DNA from 3 places in the Streptomyces sp. NPDC052910 genome. Region 2 is predicted to be linked to each of the others. Evidence: riboswitches for the same ligand, from Rfam matches in the RefSeq annotation. Region 2 holds a riboswitch; each other region holds the start of a gene.
The links. A riboswitch is a leader RNA that binds a small molecule or an ion and turns the genes downstream of it on or off. The one in region 2 is predicted to bind cobalamin.
Positions count from the first base shown of each region.

Region 1: linked by a shared signal. The riboswitch ahead of metE (5-methyltetrahydropteroyltriglutamate--homocysteine S-methyltransferase) and the one ahead of nicT (Nickel transporter NicT) in region 2 are both predicted to bind cobalamin.
Region 3: linked by a shared signal. The riboswitch ahead of ACZ6X9_RS02530 (ribonucleoside-diphosphate reductase subunit alpha) and the one ahead of nicT (Nickel transporter NicT) in region 2 are both predicted to bind cobalamin.

Region 1 covers NZ_JBVJJR010000002.1:688,790-699,204, reverse strand. The annotation lists gene ACZ6X9_RS08770 (alpha/beta hydrolase) at 1-218, shown strand, start outside; gene ACZ6X9_RS08765 (hypothetical protein) at 376-807, shown strand; gene ACZ6X9_RS08760 (ribosomal protein L7/L12) at 948-1,229, shown strand; gene ACZ6X9_RS08755 (peptidase inhibitor family I36 protein) at 1,644-2,054, opposite strand; gene ACZ6X9_RS08750 (hypothetical protein) at 2,660-2,797, shown strand; gene mmsB (3-hydroxyisobutyrate dehydrogenase) at 2,794-3,753, shown strand; gene metE (5-methyltetrahydropteroyltriglutamate--homocysteine S-methyltransferase) at 3,889-6,207, opposite strand; cobalamin riboswitch at 6,367-6,590, opposite strand; gene ACZ6X9_RS08735 (2'-5' RNA ligase family protein) at 6,726-7,301, shown strand; gene ACZ6X9_RS08730 (alpha/beta fold hydrolase) at 7,698-8,729, shown strand; gene ACZ6X9_RS08725 (hypothetical protein) at 8,731-8,970, shown strand; gene abc-f (ribosomal protection-like ABC-F family protein) at 9,238-10,415, shown strand, end outside.
Region 2 covers NZ_JBVJJR010000002.1:424,389-434,803, reverse strand. The annotation lists gene ACZ6X9_RS07705 (MAB_1171c family putative transporter) at 1-1,154, shown strand, start outside; gene ACZ6X9_RS07700 (cytochrome P450 family protein) at 1,525-2,727, shown strand; gene ACZ6X9_RS07695 (YIP1 family protein) at 2,895-3,485, opposite strand; gene ACZ6X9_RS07690 (APC family permease) at 3,581-5,089, opposite strand; cobalamin riboswitch at 5,396-5,622, shown strand; gene nicT (Nickel transporter NicT) at 5,656-6,786, shown strand; gene ACZ6X9_RS07680 (class I SAM-dependent methyltransferase) at 6,909-7,742, shown strand; gene ACZ6X9_RS07675 (alpha/beta hydrolase family protein) at 7,903-9,147, opposite strand; gene ACZ6X9_RS07670 (ArsR/SmtB family transcription factor) at 9,128-10,354, shown strand.
Region 3 covers NZ_JBVJJR010000001.1:586,336-596,750, forward strand. The annotation lists gene ACZ6X9_RS02495 (GntR family transcriptional regulator) at 62-832, shown strand; gene ACZ6X9_RS02500 (radical SAM protein) at 1,173-2,348, shown strand; gene ACZ6X9_RS02505 (VOC family protein) at 2,419-2,793, opposite strand; gene ACZ6X9_RS02510 (HAD family hydrolase) at 2,873-3,529, opposite strand; gene ACZ6X9_RS02515 (DUF3311 domain-containing protein) at 3,773-4,048, shown strand; gene mctP (monocarboxylate uptake permease MctP) at 4,045-5,670, shown strand; gene ACZ6X9_RS02525 (hypothetical protein) at 5,806-6,234, opposite strand; adenosylcobalamin-variant (AdoCbl-variant) riboswitch at 6,602-6,702, shown strand; gene ACZ6X9_RS02530 (ribonucleoside-diphosphate reductase subunit alpha) at 6,876-9,281, shown strand; gene ACZ6X9_RS02535 (ribonucleotide-diphosphate reductase subunit beta) at 9,281-10,294, shown strand.

The DNA.
Region 1 (10,415 bases), 260 kb from region 2:
GCATCTTCATGGTCGCGGGCACCAGCCCCGACCCGGTCAACCTCTTCGACCGGGCCAACGAGACCCAGGTCCTCGCCGGTCAGCGGGAGTTCCGCGGCCTCCTGGACCGTGCGGGCATCCCGTACGAGGCCCACGAGGACAAGGGCGGCCACTACTTCCGCAAGGATTTCTTCGGCGACGACCTCAACGGCATCATCGGCCGTCTCCGGAAGGCCTGACGGCCTGGCGGCCGGTAGGCCGGTCCCGCGCCCGCCGGGCGAGCGGTCCCGGCGGACGTGGGCGGGCGGGTCAGGCGTCAGGCGGCGGCAGCGCGGGAAGGATCCCGGAGAATCCCGGCCACAGGCCCCAGGGCCGTAGAAAGCTCCAGGAGATCACATGAGCGGTCGCCTGTTCCACGCGTCGAGGAGAACCTCAGCCCACGAGAGCACCGAGCGTCGAGGAGTCGCGGACAAGGGACGGTGGTTCGCCGGCCGTGCCGTCGGACGCACCACTCGCAGGATCGCCTGCGTCGGGGCCGCGGTCGCCGCGGTCACGGTGCTCCTGGCGCCGCCCGCGTCGGCCGTCAAGCCGGGCGACCGGTTCCGTTACGGCAGCCTGGACTGCCTCGCCACCGCGGACGCGCAGTGGAACGGGGCACTGAGCTGCACCGGCACCATGAACGTCTCCTGGCGGGCCAAGGTCAAGTGCTACCTGGGTTTCACGTACTACGGTCCGTGGCAGAACAACGCCTCCGGCGGCACCAAGGAGTCCAAGACCGACTCCTCGTGCCGGTTCTACGTGGACGACATCAGCATCGACGCCGCCTGACTCGAGGAAAAGCACGTCCTGACCCGCGGGAGAGAAAACCCGGCCCTGTCCCAGGACGGGCTTTCCCCGGTTCCGCCGTCCCCCACACGCTGCCCACGACGGCGCGTCGGCGCCGTCCCGGCATCCCCTAGGCTGCGGCCATGGACACGACATGGTGGCCCTTGCTCATCCCGCTCGTGGGAGTGCTGGCCTGGGATCTCGGCAGCCGGCTCGACCGGGTCAACCGCAGGATGTCCCGGCTGGAGCGCAAGGTCGACCTGATGCTGAACCACTTGGGAATCAGCGAGAACGGCCCGGAGCTCGACCGGATCGCCGATCTCGCGCGCCGAGGGCAGAAGTTGACGGCGATCAAGGCGTACCGGCAGCTCACGGGGGAGGGCCTGAAGGAGGCCAAGGCCGCGGTCGACCGGCTGGCGGCGTAGGGCGTACACCGCCGGGCCCGACGGAGGCCGTACCGGCACCGCCGCCGGTGGCACGCATGGCGGGCACGCCCCGCGCCCGCGCGGCGGCGGTCGGTTGGTGCCGGGGCGGGGCCGGGCGTCGGATGGGCGCGGCAGGAGTCCGACGCGCTCGGGGTGCCTTTCGGCTTGCGCCGCCGGCCGACCGACGACGGGTGTCTGGGCGTCCCGCGTGAGAACCGGCGGGCGGAGGATGAGGGCGCGCCCCCGGTGTGAGACGGCGGGCACAGCGCTGCAGGCCCTGTCCGAGGAGGCGCGGCCGCCCCTCCATGGTTGTCAGAGGGCGAGTCGAGTGGGGAGCGGCGCACTCCGCCGGCCCGGGCCCCATGTTCCCGGTTCCCGGGCCGGCTGTTCCCGGGCCGTCGTCCTCCCGCGCGGTCAGCGGCTCTCGCCTGGCGGGGTGCCGCAGCTCGGGCCGCCCGGGCCGTCGAACTGCACCGAACTGAAGAAGTCCTGGTAGGAGGGGAAGAAGTTGCCCTTGCCGGTCGGACCGGCGGAGGTCACGGTCGTACAGCCGCTGTAGTTCGCGTCGGACCAGAGGTAGATGGTGGAAGCCGTCCGGTTCCAGTCCGACTTGGCCCGGTCGTTCATGCCGAGGGCCGCGAGGTCCGGGGTGCTCCTGCGCAGCGTGATCATGTCGCCGGTGCCGTCGAGGCCGGAGAACATGCAGTAGTAGCCGGCCGGGCAGCGGTCGTACCCGTCGGCGGCGTGGGCCGGGGCGGCGGCCGGCAGTGCGGCGACGGCCGTCACGGCCAGCGGAACGAGCAGAGTGCGCAACGCGTTCTTCACGTTCTGGGGCTCCTTGGTCCGGTCGGCGGGGGATGACGCCGGAGGCGGTGGGGGCCGGCCGGGGACGGCCGGGCGAGTGGAGGAAACACTTCCCTCCCTCCCTACCCCGCCACGGCACACGGAGCACACCGGTTGAGGTGACGGCGCATCGGGGAGCGCACGCGGGCAGGTGCACGCGGGCGTGCGCGGGCCGATTTCCCGCCCGGGACGACCCTGGACTCGGCAGGACGCCCAACTATATGGTCAGGGCCGACAAGCCCGTGGTGCAGGCACGTTGGCGGAAATCCGGTACGTCCCGCCGTGGCCAAAGGCGCGTGGGCAACGGCGACAGGCCGTCCGGACCTGGCGGTCGCCGACCGGGGGAACGTCACTGGCGGAGCGGCGACGCGACGCCGGGAAGGCGGCAGGCGCGTGGTGATCCGGGAGCCGGGATGCCGGGCCGCCGCCCAACGGGCGGGAGCCGAACCGGAAGGCCCGCGTCTCCCGCCACGCCCCGCCCCCGCCCACGCCGGCCCCCGGCTTCCGGCCCCCGGCCCCGGGCCGGCCCCCGGCCTTGCCCCGACAGCGGGCGTCCATCCCCGGCCCGTCGGCGAGAACCGGCCTCCGTGCCGGACGCCCGCCGTGCCCCCACGTTCGCCGACGGCTCCGCCGAGGACGTCGTCGGCCGCTGCTTCGCCCCGCTCGGCGACCCGGGGGCCGTTCCCGCCCCCGGCGACGCTCCACTACAGGAGGTGCCCTGGTGACTGCGACCCCCGCCAACCCGACGACGAACGCGCCGACCGCCACGGAAGGCAAGGCCGTCGGCTTCGTCGGCCTGGGCAACATGGGCGGACCGATGGCCGCCAACCTCGTGAAGGCGGGACATCGGGTGACCGGTTTCGATCTGCTGCCGGAGGCCGTTCGGGCCGCCGGCGCGAAGGGGGTCCGGCCGGCCGCGTCGGCCGCCGAGGCGGTGGCCGAGGCGGACGTCGTCTTCACGATGCTGCCGGCGGGACGGGACGTCCTCGGCCTCTACAAGGACGAGGGGCTGCTGTCCGCCGCGCGGCCCGGCACCCTGTTTGTGGACTGTTCGACGATCGACGTGGCTGACGCGCGGACCGCCCACGAGGTGGTGCGCGAGGCGGGGCACCGGCCCCTGGACGCGCCCGTCTCGGGCGGGGTGTTCGGCGCCGAGGCCGCCACGCTGACCTTCATGGCCGGCGGCGACGCGGCGGAGTTCGCGGCCGCCGAACCGGTGCTGGCCGCGATGGGGCGCAGATCCGTGCACTGCGGGCCCGCCGGGGCCGGGCAGGCCGCCAAGATCTGCAACAACATGATCCTCGGCATCTCGATGATCGCCGTCAGCGAGGCCTTCGTCCTCGGCGAGAGCCTCGGCCTCTCCCGGGAGGCCCTGTTCGACGTGGCCTCCACCTCCTCCGGCCAGTGCTGGGCCCTGACCGTCAACTGCCCTGTGCCCGGCCCCGTCCCGGCCAGCCCCGCCAACCACGACTACCGGCCCGGCTTCGCCGCCCCGCTGATGGCCAAGGACCTCGGACTCGCCGCCGACGCCATCCGCGCCGGCGGCGTGGACGCCGTCCTCGGGCTGCGCGCGGCCGAGTTGTACGCCGCGTTCGCCGAGGGCCGGGGAGCGGGGGAGGACTTCTCCGGGATCATTCGCGCGATACAGGACCGCTCCGGGAAGGGCGACGGAGCTGTGTGACGTACGGTGCCGTCCGTGCCGCCGACGCATCCGACAGGGAGCCGGGTGCGTCGGCGCGCCGGTGCCTCCGCCTGCCCGCCCCCGCCCGCGCGCGCCGGCGGACGGGGGGAGGGGAGCGGCCACGGCCCGGGCCCGTCAGGTCCCGGACAGCTCGGCGCGGACGGTCCGGGCGGCGGCCACCAGGTTCTCCAGCGAGGTCCGGGTCTCCGGCCAGCCGCGGGTCTTCAGGCCGCAGTCGGGGTTGACCCACAGCCGTTCCGCGGGGATCGCCTTCAGGCCGGTGCGCAGCAGGTCGGCCGCCTCCTCCGCGCCCGGTACGCGCGGGGAGTGGATGTCGTACACGCCCGGACCGGCCTCGCGCGGGTAGCCGTGGGCGGCCAGGTCGCGGGCGGCCTGCATGTGCGAGCGGGCCGCCTCCAGGCTGATGACGTCGGCGTCGAGGTCGTCGATGGCCCGGACGATGTCCCCGAACTCGGCGTAGCACATGTGCGTGTGGATCTGGGTGTCCGGCCGCACGCCACCGGTGGTGAGCCGGAACGCCTCGGTGGCCCACTCCAGGTAGGCCGGGCGGTCCGCGGCGCGCAGCGGCAGGGTCTCCCGCAGCGCGGGCTCGTCGACCTGGACGACCGGTGTACCGGCCGCCTCCAGGTCGCCGACCTCGTCGCGCAGGGCGAGGGCCACCTGCCGGGCCGTCTCGGCGAGCGGCTGGTCGTCGCGGACGAACGACCAGGCGAGCATGGTGACCGGACCGGTGAGCATGCCCTTGACGGGACGCTCGGTGAGGGACCGGGCGTACGTCGTCCAGCGCACCGTCATCGGTTCCGGGCGCGAGACGTCGCCGGCCAGGATCGGCGGGCGGACGTAGCGGGTGCCGTACGACTGCACCCAGCCGTGCCGGGTGGCGAGGTAGCCGGTCAGCCGCTCGGCGAAGTACTGGACCATGTCGTCGCGTTCGGGCTCGCCGTGCACGAGGACGTCCAGGCCCGCCTTCTCCTGGAAGGCGATCACCTCCCGGATCTCCGCCTCGACGCGCTGTTCGTAGCCGGCCGCGTCGAGCCGTCCGGCCCGCAGACCGGCCCGGACGGCGCGGAGTTCGTCGGTCTGCGGGAAGGATCCGATGGTCGTGGTCGGCAGCAGCGGCAGTCGGAGCCGGGCGCGCTGGGCGGCGGCCCGCTCGGGGTAAGGGCCGGTGCGGCGGCTGTCGGCCGCGGTGACGGCGGCGGCCCGGGCCCGGACCGCCGGGTCGTGGGTGATCGGAGAGGCGGCCCGGGAGGCCAGGTCGGCGCGGTTGGCGGCCAATCGGGCGGCGATGGCGCCGGTGCCGTGGGTCAGGCCCCGGGCGAGGGTGGCGACCTCGTCCGCCTTCTGCTGCGCGAACGCGAGCCAGCGCAGGATCTGGGGGTCGACGTCGCGTTCGGCGGTGGCGTCGAGCGGGACGTGGAGCAGCGAGCAGGAGGCCGCCACGTCGACCCGCTCGGCGAGCCCCAGCAGGGTGCCGAGGGTGGTCAGCGACTTCTCCAGGTCGGCGACCCAGATGTTGCGCCCGTCGACGACACCCGCGACCAGCCGCTTGCCGGGCAGCCCGCCCACGGCGGCCAGCGCGTCCAGGTTGGCGGCGGCGGGCCCGGTGAAGTCCAGGGCGAGCCCCTCCACCGGGGCTTTGGCCAGGACCGGGAGGGCCTCGCCGAGCCGGTCGAAGTAGGAGGCCACCAGCAGCTTCGGCCGGTCGGTGGCGGTACCGAGGTCGCGGTACGCCCGCGCGGCCGCGCCGAGTTGCGCGGGCGTACGGTCCTGGACGAGGGCCGGCTCGTCGAGCTGCACCCACTCGGCGCCCGCCGCGCGCAGGTCGGACAGGACCTCGGCGTAGACGGGCAGCAGCCGGTCGAGCAGGGTCAGCGGGTCGAAGTCCGGTGCGACGCCGGGCGCGGGCTTGGCCAGCAGGAGGTAGGTGACGGGACCGACCAGGACGGGCCGCGGGGTCAGGCCCAGGGCCAGCGCCTCCTTGACCTCCTCCGTGTACTTGGACGAGTCGGTGGCGAAGACCGTGTCCGGCCCCAGCTCCGGCACCAGGTAGTGGTAGTTGGTGTCGAACCACTTGGTCATCTCCAGCGGCGCCACGTCCTGGGTGCCGCGGGCCATGGCGAAGTAGCCGGCCAGTTCGTCGGCTTCCACCGCGGCGCGGTGGCGGGCGGGGATCGCGCCGACCATGACGGTGGTGTCGAGGACGTGGTCGTAGTACGAGAAGTCGCCGGCCGGCACCTCGTGGACGCCGGCCCGCGTCAGCTCCCGCCAGGTGTCCCGGCGCAGACCGGCGGCGACGGACCGGAGCCCGGCCGCGTCGACGCGGCCCTTCCAGTACCCCTCGACGGCCTTCTTCAGTTCCCGGTTCCGCCCCTGACGGGGGTAGCCGTACACGGTGGCCCGTGCTGCCGCGGCCGCGGGCTTGGTGGTCACGGAGATCTCCTTCGCGAGCTCGTTCCCTGGGATCCCGGCACGGATCGGGGGCGCGAAGGACGACGGACCGGGCGGTGACGCGCGTGGCTCGGCGCGGCCGTCCGCCTGGTGTGTACGCCGACCCGCCCTCGAGGTCACCGGGATGTCCGCGCACGGTGGGCCGTACGCGGGCAGTGGGCAGGTCTTCGGACTCGCGGGCGCGCCTCGTGTCGTACGAGACACCTACTGGCCGTCGCTTCCCGGGCCCGGTACGCCGGGCCCAGTGCGTATGACGGCGGTCGTTCCCGCTCACCGCTGCGGGGCAGTCCCGGATTCGCACCGGGTTCCCTCTTGCGACGCCTCCCGCCTGGCGGACGGGGCGAACCGACTGCACCCGCCACCCTAGAGGCTGCGAGGCCGCCGGTGGAAGGGAGTTCGTGACGGGAAAGGTGAGCCGGGATACGTGGGACGCGCTGTGCGGCGGGCGGACGGGGGCCGTCCGACTCGTGCGGAGCCGGTGCGGCGGGGAGCATGGAGGGGTGGGCGGCGACTTGTTCCCCGGGGTGGCGCCGACGGCCCGGACGGCTGTGGCGTGGCTGCCGCCGCGCGCGTTGTGGCCGGTGATCCAGGACATCCGCCGGGAGCACGACCCGCAGGTGCGGCGGTGGCCCCCGCATGTGAACCTGCTGTTCGGCTTCGTGCCCGAGGAGGAGTTCCCCCGGGCCCTGCCGCCGCTCTCCGCCGCGGCGGCCGAGTGCCCGGCCTTCCCGGCCCGGCCGGCGGGCGTCCGGTACTTCCGGCACCGGCGGTACGCCACGGTGTGGCTCGACCCGGCGGCCGCGGGCCGGGCCCCCTGGGAGCTGCTGTACGAGGAGCTGACGTCCCGCTTCCCGCTCTGTGGCGGTCGCGGCGACCGCTTCGTCCCGCACCTCTCGCTCGGCCGCACCACGCGGCCGCGCGCCCTGGCCGCCGAGCTCACGCCGCGGCTCGGGACGCTGTCGGCGGAGGTCGAGGAGATCACCCTGCTCTCCCGGCGCGGGGAGGAGGAGCCGATGCGGGCGCGGGCCGTGATCACGCTGGGGACGGGGGAGGTGCGGCAGCCGTCGGCGGAGTAAGGGCGGGTCCGTCCGAGGGCGTGCTCCCCGGCGGACGGCGTGGAGCACGCGGTGGCGGGCGGTGGAGGAGCACTGCCTGCGGGGCGCCGATCCGCACGCGCGGGTGGACCCGGTCGTGGGCGGGGTGTGAGGGGTGTTCGTTTGAGGGGGGTTCGTGCTCCTTCCTTTCGCCGTTCCCTGCGGGGCTGCGCCCCCCACGCCCCCGAGCGCGCCCGGGGTGCGCGTCTTCAGGCGCGGGACGGGTGGCGAGGTCGGGGTCGGTCGGCGAGCAAGCCTCCTCGTACCGCGCGGAGTTGCATGGCGTCACCTGTTTGACCGGTGACGCGCGCCGTGCCATAGTCGTCGGCACGCCCGCTGTCCCGGGCCCAGGCACTTCGCACGCACGGAGGGCTCGACATGATCGATCGGCGGACGTTCGGCAAGGCGCTCGGCCTCGGAGCAGGCGGCGCGGTCACTTCGGGGCCGGCACCGGCGTGGGCCGCGGCGGAACGGCGGAGCGGTGCCGGAGGCTCCCGCGGGCGCGGCGCGTTCCCCCCGCTCAAGAAGGTCAGGGCGGGTCTGCTGGAGGTCGGTTACGCCGAGGCGGGGCCGGCGCACGGGCCGCCGGTCGTCTGTCTGCACGGCTGGCCGTACGACATCCACAGCTTCGCCGAGGTCGCGCCCCTGCTGGCGGCCGAGGGGTACCGGGTGATCGTTCCCTTTCTGCGCGGCCACGGCACCACCCGTTTCCTCTCCGGCCGGACCTTCCGCAACGGGCAGCAGTCCGCCCTCGCCCTCGACACCGTCGCCCTGATGGACGCGCTGGGGCTGGAGAAGGCGGTGCTCGCCGGGTTCGACTGGGGGGCCAGGACCGCCGGTATCGTCGCGGCGCTGTGGCCCGAGCGCTGCAAGGCCCTGGTGTCGGTCGGCGGTTACCTGGTCGTCGACCGGGAGGCGAACCTCCGGCCGCTGGCGCCCGCGGCCGAACACGCCTGGTGGTACCAGTTCTACTTCGCCACCGAGCGCGGCCGGGCCGCCATGGAGGACCAGGACAAGCGGCACGACCTCACCCGGCTGGTCTGGGACACCGTCTCCCCGACCTGGGACTTCGACGACGCCACCTTCGGGCGCACGGCCGCCGCCTTCGAGAACCCGGACTACGCCGCCATCGTGATCCACAACTACCGCTGGCGGCTGAGCCTCGCCGAGGGCGAGCGGCGGTACGAGCCGTACGAGAAGCGGCTCGCCGCCCGGCCGTTCATCGCTGTGCCGACGGTGACGCTCGACGCCGAGCGGGACCCGTTCACGGCCCCGGGCGACGGGTCTTCCTACCGGGACCGGTTCACGGGCCCCTATGACCACCGGACCCTGAAGGGGATCGGCCACAACCTGCCCCAGGAGGCGCCCGAGGCGTTCGCCCGGGCCGTCATCGACGCCGATCGTCTGTGACGTGACGTTCCATCAATTCCAGTGGAGTGGAAGGATCGAGAAGATGACGACACGGGAAAGCGGGATGCGGGACGGCGACTCGGCCGTGCGCCACGCGCGGTTCGGCGCGCTGCCCGAGCGGATCGCCTACGAGGACATGACCGAGGAGAAGGCGGCCTCGCCCGGGGCCCCGGAGTACGGCGCCGGCGGCCCCGAGGTGCGGACCCATCTCGCCTGCCTGGCCTGGGACCTGGGGCTCTGAGGCGTCACCCGCGCACCGCGGCCGTGTGGCTGGTATGGTGAAGGCGTCAATGATCTTTCGCAGAGGAGACCGGACATGGTGGGTGACGACGACATCTCCGGGTGATACCCGGATCTGATCGGCCACCGGCAGGCGCGCTCCGAGCGGTACCGCCGTCGTGGTCGTCTCGTCCTCCCCTTTTCCCTGTGTTCAGGCGCAGTGCTCTCCGCGCGACGGTTCTTCGCGCGGCGGGGAGCTCTGCCCTCGGTTCCACGCGAGGTCATCCACATGTCCGACGTTTCCGTCATCTGCTCCCAGCTCGCCTTCTCCTGGCCCGACGACACCCCGGTCTTCGAGGACCTGTCCTTCACCGTCGGCGCCGGACGTACGGGGCTGGTGGCGCCCAACGGTTCCGGCAAGAGCACCCTGCTGAAGCTCATCGCCGGCGAACTCCGCCCGACCGCCGGTGCCCTGAGCGTGCACGGCACGACCGGCTACCTCCCGCAGACCCTCCCCCTCGCCGGCGAACCGACGGTGGCCGAGATCCTGGGCGTCGACGCGGTCGTCCGCGCCATCGACGCCGTCGAGTCCGGTGACGTGAGCGAGGAACACTTCGCCACCATCGGCGACGACTGGGACATCGAGGAGCGCACCCGCGCCCAGCTCGACCGGCTCGGCCTCGGCCACCTCGCCCTCGACCGGACCCTGGGCACGCTCAGCGGCGGCCAGATCGTCAGCCTCGGCCTGGCGGCGCAGTTGCTCAAGCGGCCCGACGTGCTGCTGCTGGACGAACCGACCAACAACCTCGACATCGAAGCACGCCACAAGCTCTACGACGTCCTCTCGGACTGGAACGGCACCCTCCTGCTCGTCAGCCACGACCGGGCACTGCTCGACCGCATGGACCGCATCGCCGAACTCGACCGGGGTGAACTGCGCCTGTACGGCGGCACCTTCACCCAGTACGAGCAGGCCGTACGGGCCGAGCAGGAGGTCGCGGAGAAGAACGTCCGCAACGCCGAGCAGGAGCTGAAGCGGGAGAAGCGCGAGATGCAGCAGGCCCGCGAACGGGCCGAGAAGCGCGCGAGCAACGCCGCCCGCAACCTCAAGAACGCCGGCCTCCCGCGCATTTTCGCCGGGAACATGAAGCGCGGCGCCCAGGAGTCCGCCGGCCGGGCCGGCCAGACGCACGCCACCCGCGTCCACGAGGCGCGCGCCCGGCTCGACGAGGCGGGCCGCGCCCTGCGGGACGAGCAGCGGCTCGTCCTGGAACTGCCCGACACCGACGTCCCCGCCGGCCGCACCCTCGTCCTCGGCGAGCGGCTGCGGGTGCGCCACGGCGAGCGCGACCTGTTCGCGGGGGACGGCGTCGACCTGACCATCCGCGGACCCGAGCGCATCGCGCTCACCGGGCCCAACGGCGCGGGCAAGACCACGCTGCTGCGGCTGATCACCGGCGACCTGAC
Region 2 (10,415 bases):
CCCGCGCCTGGTTCCGCGACCGCGGCAACACCGACCTCGGCCTGACCGCGCTGATGACCGCCGGCGTACCCGTCGTCTTCCTGTTCTCCGCGCCGAGCGTCTACCGCGCCTTCGACCGGCTCACCGGCGTGGCCAACCTCGCCATGGTCTTCCTCTACTCGGCCGTCGTGCTGTTCGCCTCCGGCGCCACCGTGCTGCTGCTCCGCTGGACCAGCCGCGGCGACGCGGCGGCGCACGCCCGCGCGGTCGGCCGGTCCCGGCTCGCGGTGGCCGCCGTGGCGGTCGCCTGGACGGTTGCGATCGTCTGCTTCGCCGTCGGCCGCCCGGACGCCGTCGAGCACCCCCGCGACTTCAGCACCGCCTACGCCGACGCCCCCGGCATCGTCGCCTTCCTGACGCTGTACCTGGCCATCTTCGGCACGAGCCTCGCCGGACTCGGCGTCCTCTGCCCCCGCTACGCCGCCACCCTCGGCCCGTCCTGGCTCTCCAAGGGGCTGCGGACGCTCGCCGCCGGCTGCTGGCTGGGACTGCTCTACTGCGCCTGCAAACTCGTCGGGTTCGTCCTCACCTGGGCCGGCCGCGACGTCTACTGGCTCTCCAACGGCGTGGCCCCCATGAGCGCCTCGGTGGCGGCCCTGCTGGTCCTCCTCGGTTTCTCGCTGCCCGCCGTCGGCCCCCGTGCCACCGCCTGGCGCCGGCTGCGCCGCCTCCACCCGCTCTGGGAGGAGGTCACCGCGCACGTCCCCGAGGTGACCATCGGCACCTCCCGTTGGGCCTCCCGCTGGCCACTGGCCGACCTGGAATGGCGGGCCAACCGGCAGATGGCCGAGATCCGCGACATCCAGCGCGGCGTCCGCCGGCACGTCGAGCCCGCCGCCCTGGAGATCGCCCACCGCCGGGCGGACGCCGCCGCGCTGGACGAGCGCCGGCTCGCCGCCGTCGTGGAGGCCGCGGCCTTCCGCCGGGGCCTGGCCAACCAGGCGACCGGCCACGTCCCGGTCCCGCACGCCGACAGCGTGGTGGTGACCGTCAGTTCCGACCCGGCGGCCGAGCACGAGCACCTGGCGCTCGTCGCCGACGTCTTCCACGACGAACTGGTCGACGCCGTGCTCGAGGAGTTACGGGAGACCAGTGCGGAGCGCCGTCCCCACTGAGGACGCGCGTCCCACAGACGTGGCGGCCATGGACGGGGGTCACGGCCGCCCGCGGCGCGGGCCGGCGCCGGTGCCCGTACTCACGGGACCGGTGCCGCCCGCGCCGAATTCGTCCACCGGGCCGGAAACGGTCGCGCGCCGGACCCGCATCGGGCGTACGCCGGGCCGGAATGGTCGCTCACCGGGCCTGCATCGGGCGTACGCCGAACCGGAAACGGTCGTACACCGAACGGGAACCGGGTGCCGTACGCCGGACCGGGAACGGGACTTGTCCACCGTGCTGGGAACGGGTTTCGTACGCCGGACCGGGAGCGGGTGAAAACGCGGCCCCCCGACCCCCGCCCGCCACCGCCCCCCTAGGGTCGGAGCCATGCGACCCATCGACACAGCGTCCCTCATCGCCGACCCCTACGGGACCCTCGCCGCGCTCCGGGAAGCCGGCCCGGTCCACCGTGTCCAGGGCGCGGACGGCAATCCCGCCTGGCTGGTGACCCGTTACGAGGACGTCCGCCGATCGCTCGCCGATCCGCGGCTCTCCCTCGACAAACGTCACGCCAAGCCCGGCAACTACGCGGGTTTCTCGCTGCCTCCGGCTCTCGACGCCAACCTGCTCAACATGGATCCGCCGGACCACACCCGCGTCCGGCGCCTGGTGGTCAAGGCGTTCACGCCCGGGCGGGTGGAGAAGCTGCGGGAGCCGGTGCGCCGCCTCGCCGACGGCCTGCTGGACGCGGTCGAACCGGCGGGCGGCGCCGACCTGCTGGCCGTGTACGCCGGCCCGCTGCCCATCCTCGTCATGTGCGACCTGCTGGGCATCCCGCAGGACCACCGCCGGGATTTCCGGAGCTGGACCGACGCCCTGATCACCCCGGACCCGGCCCGCCCGGAGGCGGCCCGCGAGGCGATCGGGAACATGATCCGGTTCTTCACCGGCCTGCTCGCCGCCAAGCGCGCCGACCCCGCGGACGACCTGCTGTCCGACCTCATCGCCGTGCGGGACGGCGGCGACCGCCTGTCCGAGGACGAACTGACGTCGCTCGTCTTCCTCCTCCTGTTCGCCGGCTACGAGAACACCGTGCACCTGATCGCCAACTCGGTGCTCGCCCTGCTGGACCACCCGGAAGAGCTCCGTGCCTTGCGAAAGAATCCGGACGGACTCGCGGCGGCCGTGGAGGAACTGAACCGCTACGACGGACCCGCTCCGCTGGCCATCCGCCGCTTCCCGCTGGAGGACGTCGAGATCGGCGGCGTCACCGTGCCGGCCGGCGAGACCGTCCTCCTCTCCCTGGCCTCCGCCAACCACGACCCCACCCGCTTCCCCGACGCCGACCGCCTTGACCTGCGACGCAGTGATTTCGGTCACCTCGCCCTCGGTCACGGCATCCACTACTGCCTGGGTGCCGCCCTCGGCCGGACGGAGACCGAAATCGCCCTCGCGGCCCTGCTGGAGCGCTTCGACAAGCTGGAACTCGCCGTTCCGCGAGAGGAACTGAAATGGCGTCCGTCGATGCGCGCCCGTGGCCTGATTTCGCTCCCCGTGCGCTGGTCGACCGCAAGCCGAACACGTTTTTGATGCATAACCCATCCTTGATGAGGTAGAACTGTCTTCGAGCCCGCCCGGTGTGCATCCCCCGTCGCACCGGGCGGGCCTTCGCGTGCCCGGGGCCGGGCGCATGACGAACCGGCCCGCCGCGATGACGGGCCGGAGGGGCCGGGGAGATTCCGGTGCGGGGAGGCCGCTCAGCCGCTGCCCGGGGGGAACTTCAGGAGTGCCGCCGCCGCCAGCATCTGGACGCTGACGGCCGCCGCCGCCTTGTGGGTCGGCAGGTGGTGCTGGCCGCGGATCAGGAGGGTGGCCAGAGCGCAGCCGAAGGCGGCGGTGACCGAGGCGGTGGCGCGGACCGGGATGGACGCGGTCGGGAGGAAGGAGTCCAGGACCAGCCGGGGGAGGTCGGTGGTCCAGAAGACGAGGACGAACAGGCTCGCCGTCGGCCCGGGCCGGCCGTTGCCGCCGAGCCTGCGGGCGATGGCGTGGGTGACCAGGCCGAGCAGCAGGCTGGCGAGCAGGACCACGCCCGAGCCGATGGCCATGGCCTCCAGGGCGAGTGGGGGACTGACGTCCCACTGGGCCCAGAACGAGTCCTTGGCCAGGGTTCCCAGCGCCCCGCACAGCAGGCAGAGGAACATGGCGGCGCCCCAGACGCTCCGGTCCCGGGCCTCGTCGAGCACTTCGACGGGCCGGTACCAGAGCCCGAATATGAGCCGGTGCCAGAGCAGCTTGCGCCGTCCGGAGTCCGGGGGGCGGGGGGAGGTCGTGGTGGTCAGGGGCATGGGGGCGATTCTCTCACCGCCCGGGCGGGCCGCCCGGGCCGGTCGGTGACGGGGCGTCGGGCGGCCCGGCCGCCGAGGCGGGCGCGGACGCTCCGTCAGGCGGGCGTGGGCTCCACCGGGCCGGTGTCGGCGTCGGGTTCCGGCGCGGCGTTCCCGCCGGGTCCGCCGTCGGCTCGCGGCAGGTACTCCTCGCTGATCTCCCGGGGACCGAACGGCCAGACCCGCTCGACGCGCGCCCACAGGAGGAAGGCGAGGCACCCCGCGCCGAACCAGGCGAGCGACCACTCGATGGGGTGCCGGCCGGGCGAATTGCGGTCGGCGTAGCCGTAGATGACGAGCCAGCCGACCAGTGCCACCAGGCTCGGCAACGGGTAGAGCCACATCCGGTACGGGCGCGGCAGCGTCGGCTGGCGGCGGCGCAGCACGGTGACGGCCGCGATCTGCCCGAGCGCCTGGACGAGCACCATCACCGTGGTGAGCAACTGGATCAGCGTCGCCAGATCCGTGTGACGGCCGATCAGAAAGCCGACGCAGCCGATCGCCCCCATGCTCAGCAGGCCGAGGACGGGGAAGCGGTGGCGCGGGTGCAGGGTGCCGAACGCCCGGAAGAAGACCCTCTCCCGGGCCGCGTTGTAGGGGATGCGGGAGGCGCCCAGCAGCCCGGTGAAGACCGACGCCACGGCGGTGATCAGGACCAGGACCGTGACGGCGTCGGCGGCCCCCGTCCCCCAGGTGCGTTCCAGGACGGCGGAGGCCACGGAGGACGAGGCGGCGTTGTCCGGGTCGAGCATGTCCCGCCAGTCCACGACGCCCAGGGTGCCGATCTGCAGCAGCAGGTAGATCGCCATGATGCCGAGGATGGAGTAGATGATGGAGCGCGGAATGGTGCGTCCCGGGTCCTTGATCTCGGCACCCATGTAGGCGGTGGTCCAGTAACCGCCGTAGTCGTAGATGCCGATGGTCAGGCCGGCCGCGAAGCCGATCCAGAAGTGATGCGCCGTCAGGTCGAAGGCGTGCGACGGATAGGTGAACGCCCGGTCCGGACTGAAGTGGGTGAACGCGGCGGTGATCACCAGCACCACGGCCGCGATCATCACGCACCAGAGGACCGTCGTGATCCGGGCCATGTTCTCCACCCGTCCCCACAGCAGCGCCACCACGACCACGATGAGCGCCAGCCCGGTCAGGTCGCCCTGGGCCGGGGTCATGCCCGGCCAGAGGTACCCCAGGTACTGGACGAAGCCCATCACACCGCTGGCCATGGCCAACGGCACGTAGAGCATGGCCGTCCAGACGAACAGGAACGGCATGAGCCGGCCCGTCCGGTACTGGAACGCCTGCCGCAGGTAGACGTAACTGCCGCCCGCGCCCGGCAGCGACGCGCCGAGCTCGGCCCACACCAGGCCGTCCGCGAGGGCGAGCAGCGCGCCCGCCAGGAAACCGATGACGGCCTGCGGGCCGCCGAAGGCCGCGACCATGAGCGGGATGGTGACGAACGGGCCGATGCCGCACATCTGGCTCATGTTGATGGCGGTGGCCTGGAACGGCCCGACACGGCGGACGAATCCGTCCCGGCCGTCCGGCGCGTCCGCTTTCTCTCCCATGGGGCCGCCCTTCCCGTTGGCGCGTTACCTGCACTCGTAGCACCGGCCCGCCCGGCCCGTCCATCACCCCGCACGAGGCGGCACGGACCGTGACGCGGGCATCGCCCGAACAGCGCACGGGAGTTGGGGCCGGTGCGCCGGACGGGGTGCTGGGCGACTCTGGCCGGGCGGTCCGCACCGCGTCAAGACCCGGGGCGCACGGGGCCGGAGCGCGTCAGGGGGCGGGAGCCGTCACCGGAACCGGAGCGCCCCCTGAGGCAGGACATGACAATCGCCACTCTCGGTGCATCCGTACTGGCAGGGGCGTTACAGTGACCCGGCCGTGGTGTTCGGGAAGACCGGTGCAGGACCCTCCCCCGGGGGGCGTCCGATTCCGGAGCGGCCCTCGCCACTGTGATCGGGGAGTGACCGTCCCGTTCCACGCGGCCCGCCGGGGCGCGTGGAGCCACTGGCCGCAGCCGGCTGCCGGGAAGGCGGGGGCGGGCGCGAACGAACCCGTCAGCCAGGAGACCGGCCACGGCATCTCAGTGAACCGATCCACGAGGTGCTGGAGCGTGAACCCCAAGATGACCCTGCCCATCGATGCGCCCACCGACGCGCCCGCCGGGCCGTCCGCCGCCTTCCGCTGGCGCCGCCAGGACACCGTGCGGACCGCCGGCCTGCTCGCCGTCATAGCCGCCCTGCACGTCGTCGCGTTCGGCGTGCTCTTCCTGCTCGTCGCCCCGAACCACTACGAAGTGGGCTCCAAGGTCTACGGCGTCGGCCTCGGCGTCACCGCCTACACCCTCGGCATGCGGCACGCCTTCGACGCCGACCACATCGCCGCCATCGACAACACCACCCGCAAACTGATGGCCGACGGCAAGCGCCCGGTCTCCGTCGGCTTCTGGTTCGCCCTCGGCCACTCCAGCGTCGTGGTCGTGCTGACCGCCCTGGTCGCCGGCGGCACCCACATGGCGAGCACGCTGATGGACGAGGACTCGGCCACCCACCAGACGCTCGGCATCATGGGCACCAGCATCTCGGGCGGCTTCCTCTACCTCATCGCCGCTCTCAACCTCGTCGCCCTCGCAGGCATCCTGCGCATCTTCCGCGCCATGCGCGAGGGCCGGTACGACGAGGCGGAGCTGGAGGAACACCTCGACTCGCGCGGCTTCATGAACCGGATCCTCGGCCGCTTCACCCGCTCGATCAGCCGCCCCGGCCAGATGTACCCGCTGGGCTTCCTCTTCGGCCTGGGCTTCGACACCGCCACCGAGGTCACCCTGATGGTCATGGCCGGCAGCGGCGCCGCCGCCGGTGTGCCCTGGTACGCGATCCTCTGCCTGCCGCTGCTGTTCGCCGCCGGCATGAGCCTCTTCGACACCCTCGACGGCACGTTCATGAACTTCGCCTACCAGTGGGCGTTCTCCAACCCGGTCCGCAAGGTCTACTACAACCTCACCATCACCGGCCTGTCGATCGCCGTCGCCTTCCTCATCGGCACCATCGAACTGGTCGGCGTACTCCACGAGAAGCTGGAACTGGACGACGCGGTCACCGGCTGGATCGCCGGACTGAACCTCGACAACGTCGGCTTCGTCATCGTCGGCCTGTTCGTCGTCGTCTGGGCCGCGGCACTCGCCTACTGGCGGCTGGCCAAGGTCGAGCAGCGCTGGGCCGCCCGGGGCGCGTCGGTCCCGGCGGCGGAGGGCTGACGCGGCGCCCCGGCGGCGCCCGCCCCGCGCCCCCGCCCGGCGGCTTCGCCGGAGCCGGGACGGGCGGGGGCCGCCGGGGCTACGGTGAGAGGGGAAGCGTCCGTTCTTCGACGAGGAGGCACATGGACCGCCAGCAGATCACCCTCACCGGTGTCCCGGAAACCCTGCTCGCCACCCTCCACGGCCGCGCCGTAGACAGCCGCTCCTGCCACTCCCTCCTGCACGACCGGACCGCTCTGGAGACCGTCCGGCGCATCGACTACGACTTCCGCAGGACGGGCATGACGTCCGTGAACGCGGCCGGCGTCGCGCTGCGCGCCCGCTGCCTGGACGACTGGACGGCCGCGTACCTGGCCCGTCGGCCCCGCGTCACGGTCCTTCACCTCGCCTGCGGGCTGGACACCCGGGCGCACCGCCTCGCCCGGTCCCCGGAGACGCGCTGGATCGACGTCGACCTGCCCGAGGTCGTCGCCCTCCGCGACCGCCTCCTCCCGGACCCCGGCGGCGACCACCGCACCCTCGCGGCCTCCGTGACCGCCGACGGCTGGCTGGAGGAACTCCCCGCCGACCGGCCGGTGGTGGCGGTCTTCGAGGGGCTCTCGATGTACCTGCGGCGGGCCGAGGGCGAACGCCTGATCCGCCGGATCACCGCTCACTTCCCGGGCGGACAGCTCCTGTTCGACTGCCTCAGCGGCCTGGGCGTCCGCATGCAGCCGCTGATACCCGTCCTCCGCAGGACCGGCGCGACCCTGCACTGGGGCATCGACGACCCGCGTGACCTGGAACGCCTGCACCCCGGCCTGACCTGCCTGGACGTCGTCCGCGGCTGCGGCCTCCCCGACGTCCGCCGGACCCCGCCGCTCGCCCGGCTGGAGGCCCGCCTGACGAGCCTCGTCCCCGGACTGCGGGACGTGTTCCGGCTGGTGCGGTTCGAGTTCCCCGCTGCCGGGGTGTAGCGGGGGACCGGGCGCCGGAGGACCGCGGGCGGCCGTCGGATGGCCGCTCCCGGCCGGGCGGTCGCGGGCGCCCGGAGTCGGCGGGGGTCAGGGGCCGGCGGGCGGCCGTCGGAAGCCGCCCCCGGCCGGGGTGACAGCGGGTCGCCAGGGGCCGGCGGGGTCAGGAGTCAGCGACGGCCGTCGGGACCCGCCCCCGGCCGCGCGGCGCCAGCCACCGGTCGAAGAACGAACGCACCAGCCCCCGCACGGCCGGAACCGACCGGTCCGGCGCGGCGGGGCCGACGAGCGCGTCCCGGTCCCGGGCCGGCATCAGCCCCGCCGCCTGCAAGCGAGGCGCCAGGGCGGCGTAGTCGGTGAACACCCAATGCCCGGCGTCGTCGAGCCGGCACCGCCTGGCCCGCCCGGCCGAACGGGACAGCACGGCCGGCCAGGAGCGCTCGAACCGTTCGTTCCGGAAGCCGTCCGTACCGGCCAGCAGCAGCGGCCGGTCCGTGCCCTCCAGTGCCACCGGGAACAGCTCACCGGGCCGGCCGTCGCCGCCCGGCGGCCGGTCCAGATACCCCTCCAGGTCGACCGCCGCCCCGATCCGCCGGTCCCGGCGCATCGCCTCGGTCACCGCGGTGCCGCCGAGGGAGTGCCCGAACACGCCCACCCGCCGCAGGTCCAGGGCCGCGCCGAGCCCCCGGGGCAGCGGGCGCCCCAGCGCGTCGGGGGAGCGGCCGGCGGCCAGGTCCGCCAACCGGTCCAGGACGAAACGGAGATCCGCGATCCGGGTCTCGACCAGGACGTCGAAGAGGCCGGGGCCGGGCTCCCCGGTGAGAACGGTCGGCCGCACCCGCTCCCGCCCGTCCATCGCGGCCGGGAACTCCACCTCGCCGGCGTCCCCCGGGTGGTCGACGGCCACCACCACGTACCCGTGGCTCGCCAGGTCTTCCGCGAGCCCGGTGCCCATGGTCCGCGGATCGCCGCCCCCGGGGCTGTACAGCAGCACCGGCCGGCGCCCCGCGAGGGCGGGGGCGTCGACGTACGCGTGGGTGCGCGTGGCCGCCCAGTCCACCCCCGCCGCCGGCAGACGGTGCACCCGGACGTCGATCTCCCTGAAGAAGGCCGCCGCGCCGGGCGTCATCTGCCGCGCCCGGGGCCGGCCCCCGACCGCGCCGACCGGGTGGAACACGGTCACCATCACCTCCCGGACCGGGATGCCGGGCGTCAGCGGGTCCGGCCGGGAACGGTCCACCAGGTACAGCACCGTCGCCCCGACCCGGTGCGGGCCGGACGGCGCGGGCAGCCGCAGGACCACCGGCCGGGCCCCGGCGGCCCCCGCCGGGGCGACGGCCGCGCCCCCGGCCAGGAGCACTCCCGCGGCCCCGGTCGCGGTGGCGGCGATGACGGATCGTCTGCTCACGACGCTTCTCGAGTACGGCGCGGCGCTTCTCGAGTCGGGCGCGGCGCTTCTCGTGTTCGGCGCGGCGCTTTTCGCGTATGGCAAGTTGCTCTCCCTCGCTCCGGCCCCCGCGTGCGCCGCGGCGGCCACCACCGGCATGCTGGCCGTCGGCGGCCGGTCCGGACGAACGTTCAGGCCGTGGCCGAAACGATGGCGCCGCAACCTCGGCGCCGAAACGATGGCTCGCGCCCCGCGCGCGGGCCCCGGGGAGGGGAAGACCGTGTTCCGCGTCCACCTCACGGCCGACGACCTCGCCCGGGTGCGGTTCGCGCCCCGCCCGGCCCCGCTCCAGGAGCTCAACGCGGCCCTGAGCACGCTGGTTTCGCCGCGTGACGCCCTGCTGTTCGGCCGGTGGCGGCGCCGACTGCTCCGCGCCCTGCCGCCCGCCGCCGAACCGCTCGCGGACCTGGTGCCCGCCGGGGTGGCACCCCGTTTCCTCGACGTCTTCCACGACACCCTCGCGGACGGGCTGACAGCCGTCCGGGCCGCCCCGGAACCGGTCCGCTCGGAGCTGGAACGCGTCCACGGCGGACGGCCGCCGGCCCCCTGGGTCCGCCGGCTGCACGCCGACGACCCCGACGCCTGGCGGCTCCTGCGCCGGGCCCAGCGGGCGGCCTTCGACACCGTCCTCGCTCCCGTGTGGCCCCTGGTCCAGGACCTGCACCGGGCCGAGTTCACCCGCCACGCGGTCACCGCCGCCGAGCACGGCACCGGCGCGGCGCTCGCCTCCCTCGTCCCCGGAGGCCGGCTGCGCGGCACGGTCTGGGAACTGCCGGCCCCCACCGACCGGGACCTCCACCCGGCCGGACGCGGCCTGCTGCTCCTGCCCACCTTCCACTGGACGGGCCATCCCCTCGTCGCCGACCTCCCCGACGGCCCGCTCGGCCTCACCTACCCGGCCGGCCCCGGCCGCCCGCTCGACCCCGCGGGCGCCGGAGGGCCGGCGGAGCCGCTCACCGCCGTACTGGGCCGGACCCGCCACGACGTCCTGCTCCTGCTGGCCGACGAGCACACCACCACCGGCCTCGCCCGCCGGCTGGGCGTCAGCAACGCCACCGCCTCCGCCCACGCCTCCGCCCTGCGCGGCGCGGGCCTCGTCACCTCGGACCGCCGGGGACGTGCGGTGCTCCACCGCCGGACGGCCCTGGGGGACCTGCTCGTGCGGTGAAGGGGCTTCCGGGCCGCCCCCTGGGCGCGGACGTCGGGCGTCGGCCGATGGGTGCCGGACT
Region 3 (10,415 bases), on a different contig from region 2:
GTGACCGCGATAGACGGAGGAGCCGGTGACGGCAGCAGGATCGGAGTCGGGAAGGCACGCCATGGCGACCGAGGGCGGGACAGCGGAGAACGGCAGCACCGCCGGCGGTGTGCGAACGGCCCGCGTCCCCAAGTACTACCGGCTCAAACGTCATCTGCTGGAGATGACCGAAACCTTGCCCCCCGGCACGCCGGTGCCACCCGAACGCACTCTCGCCGCGGAGTTCGACACCTCGCGCACCACGGTGCGCCAGGCCCTTCAGGAGCTGGTGGTCGAGGGGCGCCTGGAACGCATCCAGGGCAAGGGCACCTTCGTCGCCAAGCCCAAGGTCTCCCAGGCACTCCAACTGACCTCCTACACCGAGGACATGAAGGCTCAGGGCCTGGAACCCACCTCGCAGCTCCTCGACATCGGCTACGTCACGGCGGACGACCGCCTCGCCGGCCTGCTCGACATCACGCCCGGCGGCCGGGTCCTGCGCATCGAACGGCTGCGACTGGCCAGCGGCGAGCCCATGGCCATCGAGACCACCCACCTCTCGGCCAAGCGCTTCCCCGCGCTGCGCCGCAACCTCGTCAAGTACACGTCGCTGTACACGGCACTCGCCGAGGTCTACGGCGTCCACCTGGCCGAGGCCGAGGAGACCATCGAGACCTCGCTCGCCACCCCGCGCGAGGCCGGGCTGCTCGGCACCGACGTGGGCCTCCCCATGCTGCTGCTGTCCCGCCACTCGCTGGACGCGGACGGCGCGCCGGTCGAATGGGTGCGGTCGGTCTACCGGGGGGACCGCTACAAGTTCGTCGCCCGGCTGCGGCGGCCCGTGGCGGAATAGGCCGCGCGCCGTGCCGTCGTCCGGCGGCCGTCCGGAGAACGGCGGCCGGACTCGGCGGGACGAATGCCGGACTCTGCGGGATTACCGACTGAGCCCGGCGGGACGAATGCCGGGATCCGCGGGATTACCCCGTGAGCCCGGCGCGACGAATGCCGGGCTCAGGGGGAGGATTACGGAAGCCCGGCAGGAGGATTACGGGAGCCCGGCGGGACGATTGCGGAAGCCAGGCGGAACGCCCGTCTCCCGGCCCATTCCTATTGACACTCATGACGGCTTGACGCTCATGACGGCGGCTCATAGTGTCACCGGCGCCCGACCGCTGCCTCGCGAGAGGACGATCATGGACGACACCGCGGGCGTGCGGAGCCGTGACGGGACCGCTTCCCAAGACGGCGGCCGGCCTTCCGCGCCCGGTCTCGGCCCGGCGCATTCCCCGCGGAAAGTCCTCGCGCACGGCGCGTTGCTGCGCCGTTTCGTCGCGGGCCGGGAAATCCGGCCGGTGCATATGCGGCTCGACCTCATGGGACCTTCCGCCATTTCGGGGCCGGAAAGCCGGAACGGAACGGACCCCGCCGGACCGGCCCCGGGGAACACCCCGGCGGAAAGCGCCCTCCCGACGGCGAAGGCCGTCTCCCTCCTGCGCGACTTCGCGGCCTGCGGCGGCCGGGCGGTGACCTTCCGCGGTGCCCGCGAGGCCACCCGTCATCCCGGCTACCCGGCCGTCTGCGACGCGGGCCACGAGGCCGGGCTGCGCCTCGGGCTGGTCACCGACGGCTCCCGGCTCGGCCGCCCGGACACGGCCGAGTGCGTGGCCTCCACCCACACCTGGGTGCGGGTGGCGCTCACGGCGGGCCCTGAGGCCGTCTTCCCGGCCGACGGCACCGCACCCGGCCGGACGCCGCCCGCCGCACTCCTCCACGACGTCGGCGACTTGCGGCAGTCCGCCATCGACCCCGACTTCCGCATCGGCTTCCACTACGTGATCAGCGAACGCAACGGCGACGGGATCCTGGCCGCGGCCCGCGCGGCCCGGGATGCGGGAGCCCACTACATACGCTTCGACACCGCCCCGCACGAGAGCCCGGCGGGCACCGCCCCGGCCCTGCGCCGGGCCGCTCTGCTCGCGGACGACGCGTTCGAGGTCCGGCTGCCGCACTCCGCCGGCGTCCCGTCCGCCGACGCCCCCGGGGTCCGCTTCGGCCGCTGCCACTACAGCGGCTTCACGGCCACCGTCGACGCCGCGGGACGGCTCTACCCGTGTCCCCAGGTGAGCCCCGACCCCCGCTACCGGCTCGGCGACGTCGTCGCGGACGGGTGGGCGGAGGTCCTGGACGGTGCCGCCCGCGCCGCCTGGAAGGCCACCGATCCCTTGTCCACCGCCCTGTGCGGATCCTGCTTCTACCGGCCGCAGAACGAGCTGATGGAGCTGCTCCTCTGCGGGCGCGCCTCCCTGGACGACGCGCTGCGGGCGTACGCGGCCGAGGTGCCGTCCACGCTGCACGCGGACTTCCTCTGACGGAAGGCGCGGGCACCCGCCACAGACCGGCTGCCGAACGGCCGTCGATGTACTGCCGATCGGTCGCGGATCAGCCGTGACTCATGTCGATCACACAGAAGCGGTTCCCCTCCGGGTCCGCGAGGACGACGAAATCGGGGTCCTCCGGATAGCGGTCCCAGTCGACCCGTCGGGCCCCGAGTGCCAGCAACCGCTTGACTTCCGCGGCCTGTTCGGCGGCGTCGTCCGCGTACAGGTCGAGGTGAACGCGCGGATACCGCTCGGCCGGCGTGTCGCTGGGCATCAGCGCCAGTCGGGGACCGGTGCCGCCGACGGCCGGTACCAGGACGGTGAAGGACGCGTCGACCGCACCGTCGCGTGGCACGTAACCGAGGGCCTCGGACCAGAACCCGGCGGCCCGCTCCATGTCGTCGACGCCCAGGACCAGCGTTCCGATACTCACCATCCCGCGATCATTGCAGACACCACTGACCTCGACAAGCACCGTTGCCCACAGCCGTGTTGCCGCCTCCGACCGGTCCCGCTCACCCCGCGCCGAGCAACGCGGGCAGCTTCCGCATGTCGTCGAAGACGACCGTGCCCGGCCCCTCCAGCCAGGCGGCGGGCGTCAGTCCACCGGCGTAACCAAAGGACCGCATCCCCGCCGCACGAGCGGCCCGGACGCCGTACCGGCTGTCCTCGACGACGGCACACCGGCCCGGGTCGGCGCCCATGGCGCGGGCGGCGTGCAGGAAGAGGTCCGGGGCGGGCTTGCCGCGTGCCACGTCCTCGGCACTGAAGACGCACCCTTCCTTGAAGAAGCCGTGGAGGCCGGTGAGCCGCAGGTTCTGCCGGACGGCGGTGTGATCGCCGTTGGAGGCGACGCAGAAGGGGACGTCCAGCTCCCCCAGCGCCTCGGCGACGCCCTCCACGGCCGTCAGCTCGGCGGCGAAGGCGTCCACGTAGCGCTGCTCGTACGGCTTCCACCAGTCGGCGGGCAGCGGCCGGCCGAGGCGTTCCGCGACCGCCTCGCGCATGATCTCCGCCGGGGACCCCACGAACTTCTCCGTGATTTCCGCCTCGGTGAACGGTGCCCCCAACTCGGCCAGATATTGCGCCTCCACGCGCACGCAGATCCGCTCGCTGTCCACCAGAACGCCGTCGCAGTCGAAGATGACGAGGTCAAAGGGCTTGTCGCGCATACCTTGCAGCCTATGCGCGGGGCCGGGGGCGCGCCCGGCCGCGGTCGGGGAGCCCGGGGCGCGCACCCAGCGCCCCGGCATGTCAGGGAACTTGATGTTGTCATACCGATATCCGGACAGGGGGTGACGACCGGAGGCTCCCTCACCTAGATTTCGTGCGCATTACGCGAATGATCGCGCCGCGAGGAATCGCTCCGCGAGCGTCGCGCCATGCCGCCGACCGCACGGGGACGGAGCCGTCGCATGTCCGAACCACCCGCTTCCGCACCACCCGCCGACGGCCGTCGCAAGCCGGTCGTGACCCTCCCGATGGTCGTCGCGGGCGTCTGTCTCGCCCTGCCGTTCGCGGCGATGCTCTGGGTCGATTCCTATGCCAGGCTGACGCCGGCGTTCATCGGCATCCCGTTCTTCTACTGGTACCAGATGCTCTGGGTGATCGTCTCCACGGCGCTGACGACCATCGCCTACGTGCTCGTGCGCCGCCAGGAGCGGGAGCGGAAGCGGGGTGGGCGGCCGTGAAGGACGGCGTCAACGGTGTCGCGCTCACCGTGTTCATCATCTTCTTCCTGGCCGTCACGGTCATGGGTTTCTACGCCGCGCGGTGGCGGCGGGCGGAGCACGCCGACAATCTCGACGAATGGGGTCTGGGCGGGCGCTCGTTCGGCACCTGGATCACCTGGTTCCTGCTGGGCGGCGATCTGTACACGGCGTACACCTTCGTCGCCGTGCCGGCGGCCGTCTACACCGGCGGCGCGGCCGGGTTCTTCGCCGTGCCGTACACGATCCTCTGCTACCCGCTCGTCTTCACCTTCCTGCCGCGCCTGTGGTCGGTGTCGCACAAGCACGGTTACGTCACCTCGTCCGACTTCGTCAGGGGCCGCTTCGGCTCCCGGGGACTGTCGCTGGCGCTCGCCCTCACCGGCATCCTCGCCACGATGCCCTACATCGCGCTGCAACTCGTCGGCATCCAGGCCGTGCTGGACGTGATGGGGATCGGTGGCGGGTCCAACTGGTTCATGAAGGACCTGCCGCTGCTCATCGCCTTCGGCGTGCTCGCGGCCTACACCTACTCCTCCGGGCTGCGGGCCCCCGCTCTGATCGCGTTCGTCAAGGACGCTCTGATCTACATCGTCATCGCGGTCGCCATCATCTACATCCCCGTCAAACTCGGCGGTTTCGACGACGTCTTCGCCAAGGCGGGCGAGGTGTTCTCCGTCAAGAACCCGGACACGGGCAAGCCGCGCGGCGCCCTGGTCACCGGGCCGGACGCGCAGTGGGCGTACGCGACCCTGGCCCTCGGTTCGGCGATGGCCCTCTTCCTCTACCCGCACTCCGTGACGGCCGTCCTCTCCAGCAAGAACCGCAACGTCATCCGGCGCAACACCACCATCCTGCCGCTGTACTCGCTGATGCTGGGGCTGCTCGCGATGCTCGGTTTCATGGCGGTCGCGGCCGGTATCAAGGTGAAGAACGCCCAGTTGGCCATTCCGCAGCTTTTCGAGGACATGTTCCCGGACTGGTTCACCGGCGTCGCCTTCGCGGCGATCGGCATCGGCGCCCTGGTCCCGGCGGCCATCATGTCCATCGCCGCCGCCAACCTGTTCACCCGCAACATCTACAAGGATTTCCTGCGCCCGGACGCCTCTCCCGCCCACGAGGCGAAGGTCTCCAAGCTGGCGTCCCTGCTGGTGAAGGTCGGCGCCCTGGTCTTCGTGCTCACCATGGACAAGACGGTGGCGATCAACTTCCAGTTGCTGGGCGGCATCTGGATCCTGCAGACGGTTCCCGCCCTGGTCGGCGGGCTCTTCACACGCTGGTTCCACCGCTGGGCCCTGCTGGCGGGCTGGGCGGCCGGCATGCTGTACGGCACGTGGCGCGCGTACGACACCCCGAGCGCCACGCAGGACCATTTCGGCAACACCAACCTCATCCCCCTCATCGGGGAGAAGGGGTATATCGGGCTCACGGCCTTCGCGCTGAACGTGCTCGTCGCGGTCGTGCTGACCTTTGTGTTCAAGGCGCTCGGCACACCGGACGGCGTGGACGAGACGAAGGCGTCCGACTACACGGCGGACGCCGGCGACCCGGGCGTCCAGGCCGAACTGCCCCCGGCGACGGCGGGAGCGCCGGGCGGGCACTGACGCCCCGGACGGGCGGGCCAGGGGCATCGTAGGCCCCTGGCCCGCCCGTTCCCGCACCCCGCGCCCCTTCTCCCGTCTCTCCCGCCCCGACGGCCCCGTGTGGTGCCGTTCGGGGCAGACGCCCCGGTGACGGCGTCACGGACGGACCGGGCTCCCGGTGCCGCCCCCCTTCCTCTTCAGCCAGGCCCGGCCCGGCCAGTCGGCGTGTGTCACCCGCATCGCCTCCCACGCCGGCAGCAAACCGGAGCCGACGCGGGCGGCCCGGCCCGCCTGCTCTCCGGCCATCCGATAGCCCATGTCGCTGGAGTCGACGAAGTGGTAGGTGCCGTCGGTGATCACGACCTTGGCGGCGACCCCGGCGAGCCCTTCCAGCAGGCCTTCCCGCAGCGCGGGCAGATGCTCCGCGGGCAACCGGTCTTCGGGGACGACGCTGCGGACCTCCAGCCCGCCGTCCGGGCCGGGCGGTTCGAAGTCGGCGACGATGTGCGCATAGGGACCGCAGGCGCCACGGTTCAGCCGGATGAGGACGCATATCTCTCGTACAGGAACGGGAAGATCGGTCATGCGGGCCACGGTAGGGGAGGCCCGGTTCACGGGACAGCGGATATCCCCGGGGCGTGGGGGTTCCGCCGCGGCCGGCGATTCGTCGCCCCGTCCGGCGGCTCGCGGCGGTGTGATCGATCTCCTGCCGGCGAGGGTGAGCGCTGCGCGCCGTGACGGAGTCGTCCGCCGCCGGCTCCCGCACCGCTCCTACGCTTTCGTGAAGCCCGGGCGCCCTTCCCGTCTCCCGCCCGGCGAGCGGCGATCGCTTCCGTGAACGGCGGCCTCGAAGCCCCCTCCCGATAGCACATTCCGCGACCGTCCCATGACGTGACGACACAACATGTGGGGGCACGCGCGACCGTCGGCACTAGATGTATGCTCGTGCTCGCTGTCGCCGCAGGGGAATCCGGTGGAAATCCGGAACTGTCCCGCAACGGTGTACGTACGGGCCCAATCCGCCCGTTCCGCAGTCCGAGGACCTGCCGGCAGCACGCCAGCACCGGGCCCGCCCGGTACGGCGTCTGAACACGTCCGGGCCTCGCGGGTTGGGCCGGTGGACGCCCGCGCGCACGCCTCGTACGGCTTCCGTACGCCGTCGGCTGCGCGTGCGCGCCCCCCTGCCCTCCCACCGAGGCCCCCAGCCGAGCGAGGGAGAGCCACACGTGACGATCGCGCCCGCGGAACCTGCTTCAGGTCCGGTTTCAGCGCCCGAGGCGGACACGGTAGCGACCGGCGGCCCCGGGACCGCGCTCCTGCGCACCCTGACGGAGCTCACCGCCGATCTGCCCGCCACCGACCCCGGCAAGGTCGCCGCCGCCGCGCTGCGCGGCCGGCACCCCGGGTCGGACGAGGCCGAACTGCGTTCGCTGGCCACCGAGGCCGCGGCCGGGCTGATCTCCGAGGAGCCCGAGTACTCGCGGCTCGCCGCGCGGCTCCTGACGCTCGCCATCGCCCAGGAGGCGGCCGGGCAGGGCGCGGTCTCCTTCTCCGCGTCCGTCGCCACCGGCCACCGCGAAGGCCTGATCGCCGACGACACCGCCGCGTTCGTGCGCACGCACGCCGAGCGCCTGGACGCCCTCGTCGAGGGCGCGCTCGCCGACGGCGCCGACGACCGCTTCGGCTACTTCGGTCTGCGCACCCTGCACAGCCGCTACCTGCTCCGCCACCCGATCACCCGCGACGTGATCGAGACGCCGCAGCACTTCCTGCTGCGTGTGGCCTGCGGTCTGGCCGAGGACCACTCGGTCCGCGCCCTGGAGGACGTGGCCGAGCTCTACCGCCTCACCAGCACGCTCTCGTACCTCCCCTCCTCCCCCACGCTCTTCAACTCCGGCACGCGGCACCCGCAGATGTCGTCCTGCTACCTGCTGGACTCGCCGCTGGACGAGCTGGACTCGATCTACGACCGCTACCACCAGGTCGCGCGGCTGTCGAAGCACGCGGGCGGCATCGGCCTCTCGTACTCCCGGATCCGCTCGCGCGGTTCGCTGATCCGCGGCACCAACGGCCACTCCAACGGCATCGTGCCGTTCCTGCGGACGCTCGACGCCTCCGTCGCCGCCGTCAACCAGGGCGGTCGGCGCAAGGGCGCGGCCTGCGTCTACCTGGAGACCTGGCACGCGGACATCGAGGAGTTCCTGGAGCTCCGCGACAACACCGGTGAAGAGGCCCGGCGCACCCACAACCTCAACATCGCGCACTGGATCCCGGACGAGTTCATGCGCCGGGTCGAGGCGGACGCCGACTGGTCGCTGTTCTCCCCGGCGGACACCCCGGACCTGGTCGACCTCTACGGCGACGAGTTCGACGCCGCGTACCGGAAGTACGAGGCCGAGGGCAAGGCCGTCAAGACCATTCCGGCGCGGGTGCTCTACGCCCGGATGATGCGCACCCTCGCGCAGACCGGCAACGGCTGGATGACGTTCAAGGACGCCGCCAACCGCACCGCCAACCAGACCGCCGAGCCCGGCCAGGTCGTCCACTCCTCCAACCTCTGCACGGAGATCCTGGAGGTCACCGACGACGGCGAGACCGCGGTCTGCAACCTCGGCTCCGTCAACCTCGCCGCCCACCTCGGCGCGGACGGCGAGATGGACTGGGCGAAGCTGGACCGCACGGTCCGCACGGCCGTCACCTTCCTCGACCGCGTCGTGGACATCAACTTCTACCCGACCGAGCAGGCGGGGAACTCCAACTCCCGCTGGCGCCCGGTCGGTCTGGGCCTGATGGGTCTCCAGGACGTCTTCTTCCGGCTGCGGCTGCCCTTCGACTCCTCCGAGGCGAAGGCGCTGTCCACCCGGATCTCCGAGCGGATCATGCTCGCGGCGTACGAGGCGTCCGCCGACCTCGCCGAGCGACACGGCCCGCACCCGGCCTGGTCCGCGACCCGCACCGCGCGCGGCGTGCTGCACCCGGACCACTACCCGAACACCGAGCCGACCTGGGCGGAGCGCTGGGACGCGCTGCGCGCCCGGATCGCCTCCGTCGGCATGCGCAACTCGCTGCTGCTGGCCATCGCGCCGACCGCGACGATCGCGTCCATCGCCGGTGTCTACGAGTGCATCGAGCCGCAGGTGTCGAACCTGTTCAAGCGCGAGACGCTCAGCGGTGAGTTCCTCCAGGTCAACACCTACCTGGTGGAGGACCTGAAGAAGCTCGGCGTGTGGGACCGCGCCACACGCGACGCGATGACCGACGCCAACGGCTCGATCCAGGACATGGCGTGGATCCCGCAGGAGGTGCGCGATCTCTACCGCACCGCCTGGGAGATCCCGCAGCGCGCCCTGATCGACATGGCCGCGGCCCGCACCCCGTACCTGGACCAGAGCCAGTCGCTCAACCTGTTCATGGCCTCGCCCACCATCGGCAAGCTCAGCTCGATGTACGCGTACGCCTGGAAGCAGGGCATCAAGACCACGTACTACCTGCGTTCGCGCCCGGCGACCCGGATCGCCCGGTCTGCCGGCGCGGCCGCCACCGTCCCCGTCCCCGTCCAGCAGGCCGCGCCCGACGCGGACGCCATCGCCTGCTCCCTGGAAAACCCCGAGTCCTGCGAGGCCTGCCAGTAATGTCGAACGAACAGAAGAACCTGCTCGACCCGGGCTTCGAACTGACCCTGCGCCCCATGCGGTACCCGGACTTCTACGACCGCTACCGCGACGCGATCAAGAACACCTGGACCGTGGAGGAGGTCGACCTCCACTCCGACGTGTCCGACCTCGCCAAGCTCTCCCCGGGCGAGCAGCACATGATCGGCCGGCTCGTCGCGTTCTTCGCGACCGGCGACTCGATCGTGGCCAACAACCTCGTGCTGACGCTGTACAAGCACATCAACTCCCCCGAGGCGCGGCTGTACCTGTCGCGGCAGTTGTTCGAGGAGGCCGTGCACGTCCAGTTCTACCTGACGCTGCTGGACACCTACCTGCCCGACCCGGACGACCGCGCCGCCGCCTTCGCGGCCGTGGAGAACATCCCGTCCATCCGGGAGAAGGCCCAGTTCTGCTTCAAGTGGATGGACTCGGTCGAGAAGATCGACAGGCTGGAGACGAAGGCCGACCGCCGTCGCTTCCTGCTCAACCTGATCTGCTTCGCCGCGTGCATCGAGGGCCTGTTCTTCTACGGCGCGTTCGCGTACGTGTACTGGTTCCGCTCGCGCGGTCTGCTGCACGGTCTCGCCACCGGCACCAACTGGGTGTTCCGTGACGAGACAATGCACATGAACTTCGCGTTCGAGGTCGTGGACACCGTCCGCCAGGAGGAGCCCGACCTCTTCGACGACGAGCTGCAGCAGCAGGTCACGGACATGCTGAAGGAGGCCGTCGAGGCGGAGCTGCAGTTCGGCCGCGACCTGTGCGGCGAGGGCCTGCCGGGCATGAACACCGAGTCCATGCGCGAGTACCTCCAGTGCGTCGCCGACCAGCGCCTCCAGCGCCTCGGCTTCGCCCCGGTCTACGGCTCGGAGAACCCGTTCTCCTTCATGGAGCTGCAGAACGTCCAGGAGCTGACCAACTTCTTCGAGCGCCGCGCCTCCGCGTACCAGGTGGCGGTCGAGGGCACGGTCGCGTTCGACGACGAGTTCTGAGCCGGCACGCCTCGGTGACGAGCGGGCCCTTCCGGAGTTCTCCGGGAGGGCCCGCTCCCGTTGTGCGGCACCCTCGCGAAAAACCGGCGACACGTCGGCCGGGGCGCCCGGACCGCCGCCA